Regions from separate parts of the Sodalis sp. RH22 genome, predicted to be linked through region 2. Evidence: predicted binding sites of a transcription regulator. Region 2 holds the regulator's gene; the other holds the start of a gene.

Region 1 (5,605 bases), 2.3 Mb from region 2:
TTTCTTTATCCGCGTACGTTATGACATCCCCCCGGACCGTCTTTATGACATACTTTATTACCTTCTTTTTCCGGTATAGCGCGTAATCAGCCATGACCCAGTCGCCCGAAACGTCCCTGCAGCGGCAAAGCCTCCGCAACCATATCCGCCGGCAACGCCGCCGGCTCACCCCGGGCCAACAGGCCGCTGCGGCCGCGGCGCTGGTCAAAACCCTGCTGGCCGACCCGCGGGTTACCGCGGCCGGCAGCCTGGCGCTGTTTTTATCGTTTGACGGCGAGCTGGATACCCGGCCGCTTATTGAGGCGCTTTGGCAACGCGACCAGCGCGTCTATTTGCCGGTGCTGCACCCTTTCAGCCCGGGCCACCTGTTGTTCCTGCGCTACAGGCCCGATACGCCGCTGGTGCTGAACCGCCTGCATATCAGCGAGCCGCGGCTGGACGTGACCCAGCTCTTGCCGGCGCGGCATCTCGATATCCTGTTTACCCCGCTGGTGGCCTTTGATGCCCGGGGCCAGCGCCTGGGCATGGGCGGCGGCTTTTACGATCGCACCCTGCGGCACTGGCGGCGCGGCGCCGGCTTCTACCCCATCGGGCTGGCCCACGATTGCCAGCAGGTGGACGCCATACCGGCGGAGCCCTGGGATATCCCGTTGCCGGAAATTGTTACCCCGTCGCGGCACTGGCGCTGGTAAACCGCCGGGGACGGATGGCAGCCCTTGGCCCGGTGGTGTACCCGGCGTGCACGGTAAGTTGGCGGTACCCATAAAAAAACCCCGGCTCGCTAAGCCGGGGCTGGGGTCGACCACGTCAGGCGCGCAGCTATCAGTACAGCAGGCGGGCGCGGATAGTGCCGGGTATCGCCTTCAGCAGCTGTAGGGCGGTATTTTCGGTATCGGTTTCCACATCAATGACCACATAACCGATTTCGGGCGTGGTTTGCAGATACTGGGCGGCGATATTGATGCTTTGCTCGGCAAAAATCTGGTTGATGCGGGTCAGGATCCCGGGACGGTTTTCATGGATATGCAGTAAACGGCTGACGTTATCGCCATGTTCCGGCAGCGAGACTTCCGGGAAATTGACCGCCGACAGGGTCGAACCGTTATCGGAGTATTTGGCCAGTTTGCCCGCCACTTCCACGCCGATATTTTCCTGCGCTTCCTCGGTGGATCCGCCGATATGCGGCGTCAGGATCACATTATCGAATTCACACAGCGGCGAGTTGAACGGATCGCTGTTGGTGGCGGGCTCTTCCGGGAACACGTCCACGGCGGCGCCGGCGATATGTTTACTGGCCAGGGCGTCGCACAGGGCCGGGATATCCACCACCGTACCGCGCGAGGCGTTGATAAACAGCGACCCCGGCTTCATATGGCCGAATTCTTCCTTGCCCATCATATTGCGGGTGGACTGGGTATCCGGCACATGCAGGGAGACCACGTCGCACATACCCAGCAGCTCAGGCAGCGAATCCACCTGGCGCGCGTTGCCCAGGGACAGTTTGCTCTCGATATCGTAATAGAACACCTGCATCCCCAGGCCTTCCGCCAGGATACTCAGCTGGGTGCCGATATGGCCGTAACCGATGATGCCCAGTTTCTTGCCGCGCGCTTCATAGCTGCCGCTCGCCTGCTTGTTCCACTGGCCGCGGTGCGCTTTGGCGTTGGCCTCCGGGACGCCGCGTATCATCAGCAGCATTTCGCCGAGCACCAATTCCGCCACGGAGCGGGTATTGGAAAAAGGCGCATTGAATACCGGCACGCCTTTTTTCAGCGCGGCTTTCAGATCGACCTGATTGGTGCCGATACAAAAGCAGCCGACGGCAACGAGTTTTTCCGCCGCGGCAAAGATGTCTTCCGTCAGGTGGGTACGGGATCGGATGCCGATAAAGTGCGCGTCGCGCACGGAGGCTTTCAGTGCCGCGGAATCCAGCGCGCCCTTATGGTATTCAATATTGGTATAACCGGCGCGTTTCAGGTTATCCACCGCGCTGGGGTGAACACCTTCGACCAACAGAAACTTAATCTTATCTTTTTCCAGCGATACTTTTGCCATTTCCCGACCCTTTTTGAGACTTCAGATGCGACTGCAACACACAGCACCCGGACAAAATAACAAAAATTACCGTGGCGGCAACAGGGCCGTTTATCCTTAAGACAGCATAAGACGCAGCCATAAGCGATTGCTATGGATAAATCCTCTGGTCTGGTGGAGAAGCGTCATATATATAGCAGGCCGATGGCATAAATGTGACATTTATCACTGAATTTCGCCTGCGGCGATAAAAGATGCTATGTAAACAAAATTAACATCCACCGCCGCCGGCGTGGAAAGCCGGCGGCGGCGCCGGGCGGTGGTAAAACCGGCCTGTTACTCGATAACCTGAACGCCCCCGGCGGTGCCGATCAGCGCCACATCCGCGCCGCGCCGGGCAAACAGGCCCACGGTCACCACGCCGGGCAGGCTGTTGATTTTGTCTTCCAGGGCCACCGCGTCCAGGATGCGCAGGTTGCGCACGTCCAGGATAATATTGCCGTTATCGGTTACCACGCCCTGGCGGTACTCCGGCAATCCGCCCAGTTTCACCAGCTCGCGCGCCACATAGGCGCGCGCCATCGGGATCACTTCCACCGGCAGGGGAAAATTGCCCAGGACGTCCACCCGTTTGGATCCATCGACGATACAGATAAATTTACGCGCGACCGCCGCGATGATTTTTTCGCGCGTCAGGGCCGCCCCGCCGCCTTTGATCATCTGCATCTGGCCGTTGATTTCATCGGCGCCGTCGACATAGATGTCCAGCACGTCGACGCTGTTGAGATCCAGCAGCGGGATACCGAGGCTCTTCAGCTTGGCCGAAGAAGCGTCCGAACTGGAGACCGCCCCTTCGATTTGATTCCTGATGCTGCCCAGGGCATCGATAAAATGCGCGGCGGTGGACCCGGTGCCGACGCCGACGATCGTGCCCGGTTTCACATACTTCAATGCCGACCAGCCCACCGCCTTTTTCAGTTCATCCTGCGTCATAAATAATTAAGCCTTGGCTACGGAAAGTGGGCGGTATTATAAAACAATATCATCGCCGATGGCGTGAATTCCGCCACAACCCGCCGCATCCCGGATGCCCGCGCCTGACACGGCTAAAATTTTGCGTCCGCAACCGGGTCAATCTATGGCATAGTGAAAACCGGTGACCAAAAAGTACCTATTGATGCACAGAGATATCGACGCAGGGGATAAAGAATGAAACGCCCGGACTATCGGACGCTGCAGGCGCTTGACGCCGTGATACGGGAACGGGGTTTTGAACGCGCCGCGCAAAAATTATGTATCACCCAATCCGCGGTATCGCAGCGCATAAAACAACTGGAAAACCTGTTTGGCCAGCCGCTGCTGGTGCGTACCATTCCCCCACGGCCCACCGAGCAAGGGCAAAAGCTGCTGGCCTTGCTGCATCAGGTGGAATTGCTGGAGGACGAATGGCTGGGCACCGATAACGGCAGCGACACGCCGCTGCTGCTGTCGCTGGCGGTGAATGCCGACAGCCTGGCGACCTGGCTGCTGCCGGCGCTGAAACCGGTGCTGACCGATTCGCCTATCCGCCTTAATTTACAGGTGGAAGATGAAACGCGTACCCAGGAAAGGCTAAGGCGCGGCGAAGTGGTGGGCGCGGTCAGTATCCAGCCCCAGCCGCTGCCGAGCTGCTTGGTGGATCAACTGGGCGCCCTGGATTATCTGTTCGTGGCATCCCAGCCTTTTGCCGATCGTTATTTCCCCCACGGCGTGACGCGCAGCGCGCTGCTGAAAGCGCCGGCGGTGGCGTTTGACCATCTGGACGATATGCACCAGGCGTTTTTGCAGCAGAACTTTGACCTGCCGCCGGGCAGCGTGCCCTGCCATATCGTCAACTCATCGGAAGCCTTCGTGCAGCTGGCGCGCCAGGGCACGACCTGCTGCATGATCCCGCATCTGCAAATCGAACGGGAGCTGGCGACGGGCGAACTGATAGACCTGACGCCGGGCCTGTACCAGCGCCGCATGCTGTTCTGGCATCGGTTTGCGCCGGAAAGCCGCATGATGCGCAAAGTGACCGATGCCCTGCTCTCCCATGGCCGGCAGGTCTTGCGCCAGGCCTGAGGGCCGCACAGCGCCGGCGCGCCCCGCAGTGGGACGCATCGGCCACACCCGCCGCCTAGGGCTGGCGTTGCAGCTCGAACACGACATCCACCTGATCGTCAAAATGGATCGCCTGCTGGACATAGGTCTGGGCCGCATCGGTCTGCGACATGGCCTCGTTGGTCTTAAACATCCGCGCCACCGGCACCGGCTGGTAGTTCGCCACATGGTAACGGATGCTGAAAATCGGCCCCAGGGTAGCTTTAAAGCCTTCCGCCAGCGAACGGGCCTGGGAAGTGGCGTTTTCAATCGCCTTGTTGCGCGCCTGATCGCGGTAGGCGTCCGGATTAGCCACGCCCAGCTCGACGGAGCGGATTTCATTCAGGCCGGATTTCAGCGCGCCGTCCAGCAGTTCATTGAGCTTGTCAAGCTGGCGCAGCGTGACCTGCACCTGGCGCACGGCGCGATAGCCTTTCAGCACCGATTCCCCGGTCTTTAAAAAATCATATTCCGGCTGAGTGCGCAGGTTTGCGGCGTCGATATCTTTATTTTCAATGCCGTTTTTATTCAGAAAATCAAAATATTGCGCCACGCGCGCGTCCACCTGTTTTTTGGCGTCGGCGGCGTCTTTCGAGGAAATCGACACTTCGATGGTCAGGGTGGCGATATCCGGCGTCGCCTCGACGCTTGACGTGCCGGAGGTGATCACATGCGGCCCGGCGGGAAGCTCGGCGGCCAGCGCCTGGGTCGTAAACGATCCTAATCCCAACAGGGTGGTTAACAGCAATGCTTTGACCTTCATGACGTCTCCTGTGCGGCAAAATGCGCTGAATATAAATGAAAATACCGCCTATGATTGCGCATTTTCATCTAAAAACAACGCCCTTTGCGCTTATTTACCGTTACGTGATTATCGGCACCCAGCATAATCGTTGCCGTTGCGTTAAAATATAGGATAAGTTCTCAATCTCATGCAGCGCCACGCCCCGGGCACTACACCGGCTGCGCGGTAAACATCTGCCAGGCCTGGCGCGCCAGTTGCAGCGCCACCAGCCACATCACCACGCCGACGAATAACTGGATCCCGCGCTGCACCCGGCCGCGGTTAAGCCAGGGGGCCAGACGCGCCGACAGCATGGCCAGGCCGTAGAACCATACCAGGGACGCGCCGATGGTGCCGCCGGCGAACCAGCGCCGCGCCGCCGGCTCCAGTTGCCCGCCGATACTGCCCAGCACCACCAGCGTATCCAGGTAAACGTGGGGATTAAGCCAGGTCACCGCCAGCATGGTAAGAATAATGCGCCGCCGCGACGGGCGGAAGGCCTCGCCCGGGACACCGGCGCGGTCGGCCCCTTCCCCGCGCCAGGCGTTTTTCAGCGCGCAAAAGCCATACACCGCCAAAAACGCCACCCCCGCCAGGGTCACGCCCTGCAACAATATGGGCGACTGCGACAGCAGCGCGCTGCTGCCAAAAACGCCGGCGATAATC
Region 2 (5,605 bases):
GCAACCTGGGCAGGGGGTTATCCTGGTTGACTATAATCACCAGCGCATCCAAGGCCACCGGCACCGCCAGGGGCGGGTAGCCGTAATGGCGCTGGAACGCGGCGATTTCAGTCGCGTTCATCATGCGGCTCATCGGCCCGATTTGCGCCGTGCCCGCGGCCAGCGCCGTCGCCGCCGTCGCCGATCCGCCCGCCTGGATCTGCACGCCGACATCCGGATAGTCATGTCTGAAATCCGCCGCCCACAGGGCCATCATATTCGCCAGCGTATCGGAACCGCTGCTGGTGAGGCTACCCGACAGCACCGACAGCGGCCGCGCCGCCGCCGGCAGGGTCAACAGCAGGCAGAGCAGCCAGCCCAGGGTTTTTACAGCTTTTATCATCGGGATTTGACACGTGAAGGAGAAGTGGGGTTATTTTCGGCCAGGACGGGGAGGACAATCAACCGGTTGGGCAAGGTAAAAAAGAAGCGGGTACCCGCGCCCGGCTCGCTGATAACATCAAGATGGGCGTCATGATTGCCGAGCGCGTGCTTAACGATGGCAAGCCCAAGGCCGCTGCCGCCGGTCTGGCGCGAACGGGCTTTGTCAACCCGGTAAAAACGCTCGGTCAGGCGCGGTAAATGCTCCGGGGCGATGCCCGGCCCGTTATCGCTGACCTGAAACTGCGCGCCCTCAGCGGTACGCTGCCAGCACACCTCGATGCGGGTGCCCGGCGGCGTATGGATGACCGCATTGTATATCAGGTTCGACATCGCGCTGCGCAGCTGATCCTCATTGCCGCGCACCAGCAACTGTTCATTAACCCGGAACACGATCTCATGCCGTTCCTGGCTGAGCGCCCCGGCGCTTTGCTGCAGGCGCTTGAGAATGGCCGGAATATCGACGCGTTCATTGACCTCGCCCTGGGGCGCGGCCTCGATACGGGATAACACCAGCAACTGCTTGACCAGGCGCTCCATGCGCTGCGTCTGATCCTGCATAGTGTGGATGGCCTTGGCGCGCATGGCTTCATCCATATCCTGGTCGTTCATCATTTCCAGATATCCCTGCAACACCGTCAGCGGCGTACGCAGTTCATGGCTGGCATTGGCGAAAAAGTTGCGCCTGGCGCCTTCCAGCTGGCGCATCTGGGTCACGTCGCGGGCCACCATTAACAGCTGGTCGTCGGTATAGGGCATCACGCGGAATTCAACGTAACGTTGCTTATTGAGCAGCAGGGTCAAGGGGCGCTCGAACGACTGGCCCTGGATATAGCTGTTGAATTCGGGATAGCGCAGCAGGTTAAGGATATGCTGGCCGTTGTCTTCCGGCCAGCGAAACCCGAGCAGCTGCTGCGCCAGGCCGTTGCACCAGAAAATATGGCCGTCGTCGGTCAACATCACCAGCGCATCAGGCAAGGTTTCCGCGCCGCTGCGAAAGCGTTTGAACAATGTCGCCAGTTCACGCCGCCGCCGCCGGTGGCGCAACTGCATCTGATGCAGGCCATAGAACAGCGGTTCCCAGCTTCCCCGCCCTTCCGGCGGCGTATGCCGGAGATCGACCCATAACCAGCGGGACAGCCGCAGTTGGTAATAATAGTTGCGCACCAGCGCGGCCAGCAGCGCCGCCACCAACAGCCAGGCCAGGTGGCCGACAAAAAGCGACAACAGCAGGGCCGGCAGGCAAAACAGCCCCAGTTCCAGCAAAATCTTACGCCAGGATAAACGTTCCAGCACCGGCAGAGCTCCCCTTATACCGCGCTAATAGCGCGCGGAAAAACGATAGCCGGTGCCGCGGACCGTCTGCACCATCCGATCGTGACCGCCGGTTTCCAGCGCTTTGCGCAGGCGGCGAATATGCACATCAACCGTCCGGTCCTCAACATACACATTAGTGCCCCAGACATGATTTAACAACTGTTCCCGGCTATATACCCGCTCGGGATGGGTCATGAAAAAGTGCAGCAGTTTAAATTCGGTCGGTCCCATCTCCAGGGCCAGTTCGTTGGAGGTTACCCGGTGCGACGACGGATCCAGGCTTAAGCCCTGCAGCTCAATCTTATCTTCCACCGCCATCGGCGAAATACGGCGCATCACCGCCTTGATCCTGGCCAGCAGCTCCTTGGGCGAGAACGGTTTGGTGATATAATCATCGGCGCCCACTTCCAGCCCCCGCACCCGGTCTTCCTCCTCGCCGCGCGCGGTCAGCATCATGACCGGAATATCGCGGGTCAATACCTCGCGTTTCATATGTTTGATAAATTGAATTCCCGAACCGCCTGGCAACATCCAGTCGAGCAATACCAGATCCGGATAAGGCTCCGCCATACGGCTGACCGCCGTGCCGTAGTCTTCGGCTTCGATGGGCTGGAAGCCATTCTGTTCAAGTACGAAGCACACCATTTCACGAATCGGCGCTTCGTCTTCCACGACTAATATGCGTTTTGCCATTTTTTCCTGCCATTAATCTCTGCGGTTAACGTGCCCGGGCATTATGCGTCACTTTTATGACAGATTTATTAAAATCAGCCCATCGTGCCAGAAGCATAGCGGATGGCGGTTTTTTTTCGTCCCGGGTTGCCAAATTAACAGCTTTACGTCGGCATCGCCCGGGGTAAGGTTTATACTCTCGCCCTGACTTTTACACTCTGGCTGGAGCGTCATGCGGATCATTCACACTTCTGACTGGCATCTGGGTCAGTCGTTTTTCACCAAAAACCGCGCCCGGGAGCACCGCGCCTTCCTGCAATGGCTGGTGGCGCAGGTGGCAGAACGGGATATCGACGCGGTGATCGTGGCCGGCGATATCTTTGATACCGGCACCCCGCCCAGCTATGCCCGCGAACTGTTCAATCGTTTCGTGGTGGCGTTGCAGCCGACCGGTTGCCAGCTGATCATACTGGCGGGCAATCATGACGCGGTGGCGACACTGAACGAATCCCGGGCGCTGCTGGCCTGCATGCATACCCGGGTTATCGCCGGCGGCGGGTTCGGCGCCCGGGACGATGACGACAACGCCGACGGCGACCGCGAAGACAGCGGCGGGCAACCGGTTTTTGTACTGAACGATCGTAGTGGAAAGCCGGGGGCGATACTGTGCGCCATCCCCTTTTTACGCCCGCGGGATGTGCTGACCAGCCGCGCCGGAGAATCGGGGGATGATAAACAGCGGGCGCTGATGGACGCCATCGCCGCATATTACCAGGCGCTATATGACCGGGCGCTGGCCCTGCGCGCCAAGTTGCCCGGCCGGCTGCCGATTATCGCCACCGGACACCTGACCACTGTGGGCGCCGCCACCACCGATTCGGTACGCGATATTTATATCGGCAGCCTGGACGCGTTTCCCGCCCAGCTGTTTCCTCCGGCGGATTATATCGCCCTCGGCCATATCCACCGCCCGCAGTGCGTGGGCGGACAGCAGCATATCCGCTATTGCGGTTCGCCCATCGCCTTGAGTTTTGATGAGACCGGGCAGCCCAAGCAGATCAATATAGTCAGTTTCGACGCCGGGGGCGTGGCGGACATTTCCCCGGTTTTGATCCCGGAGACCCAGGCCCTGCGCCTGATAAAAGGCGACCTGGCGGACATCGAGGCGCAGTTGCGCTCGTTTAGCGATTACCCGGGGCCCACGCCCGTCTGGCTGGATATCGAGGTGGTGACAGACGCCTGGCTGAATGATATCCAGCAGCGTATCCAGCAGTTGGCGGCCGATTTGCCGGTGGAAATCGTGCTGTTGCGCCGTAACCGCGAGCAGCGGCTGTCGGCACTGGCGCGCCGGCAACGGGAAACGCTGGTCGAACTGAGCGCCGGGGACGTGTTTGAGCGGCGCCTGGCGCTGATCCCCTCCCCCGCGCCGGAGAACCTGGACGCCATACGCTTGCTCTATCGCCAGGTAACGGCGGACGTACAGCAAGGCGCCGCGGCGGAAAACCCGCCGGCGCCGGATGCCGCAACCAAAGGAGACGCCCGGTGAAAATCCTGACGCTGCGGCTGAAAAACATCAATGCGCTCAGGGGCGAGTGGAAAATTGATTTTACTGCCGACCCCTTCGACCGCGCCAGCCTGTTTGCCATTACCGGTCCCACCGGCGCCGGCAAGACCACTATTCTTGACGCCATCTGCCTGGCGCTGTATCACCGCACGCCCCGCCTGGACGCGTTGCCCGGCCAGGAATTGATGACCCGGCTGACCGCCGAATCGCTGGCGGAAGTCGAGTTTTCGGTCAAGGGCGTGGGCTATCGCGCCTTCTGGAGCCAGCGCCGGGCGAAAAACAGCCCGCAGGGCAAACTGCAAAACGCCAGGGTCGAACTGGCGCGTTTGGCCGACGGCGCCATCCTGGCGGATAAAATCAGCGATAAGCTGCGCCTGACCACCGAACTGACCGGCCTGGATTTCGCGCGTTTTACCAAATCGGTGCTGCTGGCGCAGGGGGATTTCGCCGCATTTTTAAACGCCGATGCGAAAAATCGCGCCGAACTGCTGGAGGAACTGACCGGCACCGATATCTACGGCCGCATTTCCGCTGAAATTTTCGAACGCCATAAAACGGTGCGCGGGGAACTGGAGGCACTGCGTACGCGCGCCGCCGCCATCGAACTATTGAGCGAACCCCAACTGCGGGAACTTGACGCCGAGCTGGATAGCCTGCGCCTGGAGCAGGCCCGGCTGAACGCCGAACAATCGCAGTCGCAACAGCATCACGCCTGGCTGGAGCGGCAGCGCCAGTTGACCGGCGCCCTGGCGCAGGCACAGGCCCAGCGCCAGGCCGCGCAGGCGGCGGCGCAGGAAGCACAGGCGCCGCTGGCGCGACTGGCGCGCGGCGAACCGGCGGAATCCCTGCGCCCCCTGCTCGACGATCGGCAGCGCAGCGCCGTGGACCTGGAACGGGCTGAGCAGGAGCTCGCCCGCGCCTGCGCGATGGATCTGCAAAGCCAGCAGGCGCTGCAACCGCTGCGGGAGCAGGCGGATACCGCCCGGCGGCGCTGGGAGCAGCACGCCCGGCATCAGTTGGCGCAACAGCAGTTGATAAACGACCATCTCGTGCCGCTGGACCAGAAAATCGCCGGGCTGGAGCAACAGGCCGCGCAACAGGAGGAACAGCGGTTAGCCCAAACGGAACAGCAGCGGAAACGACAGGCGCTGCAGGCGCTGAAACAACAACAACATCAGGAGGCCGGGCAACAGGCGCAGCTTGTCGCCCGCTATCTGCTTGAGCATGCCGCCTGCCGGCAATGGGGCGGGCAGCTCCCCCTCTGGCGCGAGCTGTTTGCCCGCCGCCGGCGCGAACAGCGCGACATCGACGAACTGGCCCGGCAAGACGCGCAAATCATGCGGGAACTTGAACAACTCGATATTGCGCGCCAGAAGGAACTCAGCGCGTCGCAGGCCTGCCGGCAACGGGTAATGACCTTCACGGCGCAGTTGGCGGAACGTCAGGGCCTGCACGATGAGCAGGAATCCCGGTTCCCGTTGGCCGCGCTGCGCGCCGACTGGCAGCACAGCCAGCAGCAGCGCGGCCGGCGCGCCCTGATGTCGTCCCTGCTGCCGCAAATGGAGCGTGTAAGCCGCGATCTGGCGGCCAACCGCACGCGGGAAGATCAACTGCGACGCGACTGCGACGATA

Evidence for each region. Region 2 encodes PhoB, which activates phosphate uptake and scavenging genes when phosphate is short. Its sites were predicted from a motif close to CTGTCATAAAACTGNCNNAT; they were not measured.
Region 1: serA (phosphoglycerate dehydrogenase) is a predicted target of PhoB. The motif match lies at 2,239-2,258, and genes of this name have one in related genera.

Annotation. Positions count from the first base shown of each region.
Region 1 is NZ_CP178731.1:4,862,849-4,868,453, reverse strand. It holds gene ACL2XN_RS22135 (5-formyltetrahydrofolate cyclo-ligase) at 93-692, shown strand; gene serA (phosphoglycerate dehydrogenase) at 823-2,055, opposite strand; gene rpiA (ribose-5-phosphate isomerase RpiA) at 2,371-3,027, opposite strand; gene ACL2XN_RS22120 (LysR family transcriptional regulator ArgP) at 3,244-4,137, shown strand; gene ACL2XN_RS22115 (oxidative stress defense protein) at 4,193-4,918, opposite strand; gene ACL2XN_RS22110 (LysE family transporter) at 5,110-5,605, opposite strand, start outside.
Region 2 is NZ_CP178731.1:2,557,937-2,563,541, forward strand. It holds gene ACL2XN_RS11740 (PstS family phosphate ABC transporter substrate-binding protein) at 1-382, opposite strand, end outside; gene phoR (phosphate regulon sensor histidine kinase PhoR) at 379-1,716, opposite strand; gene phoB (phosphate response regulator transcription factor PhoB) at 1,741-2,430, opposite strand; gene sbcD (exonuclease subunit SbcD) at 2,642-3,955, shown strand; gene ACL2XN_RS11760 (AAA family ATPase) at 3,952-5,605, shown strand, end outside.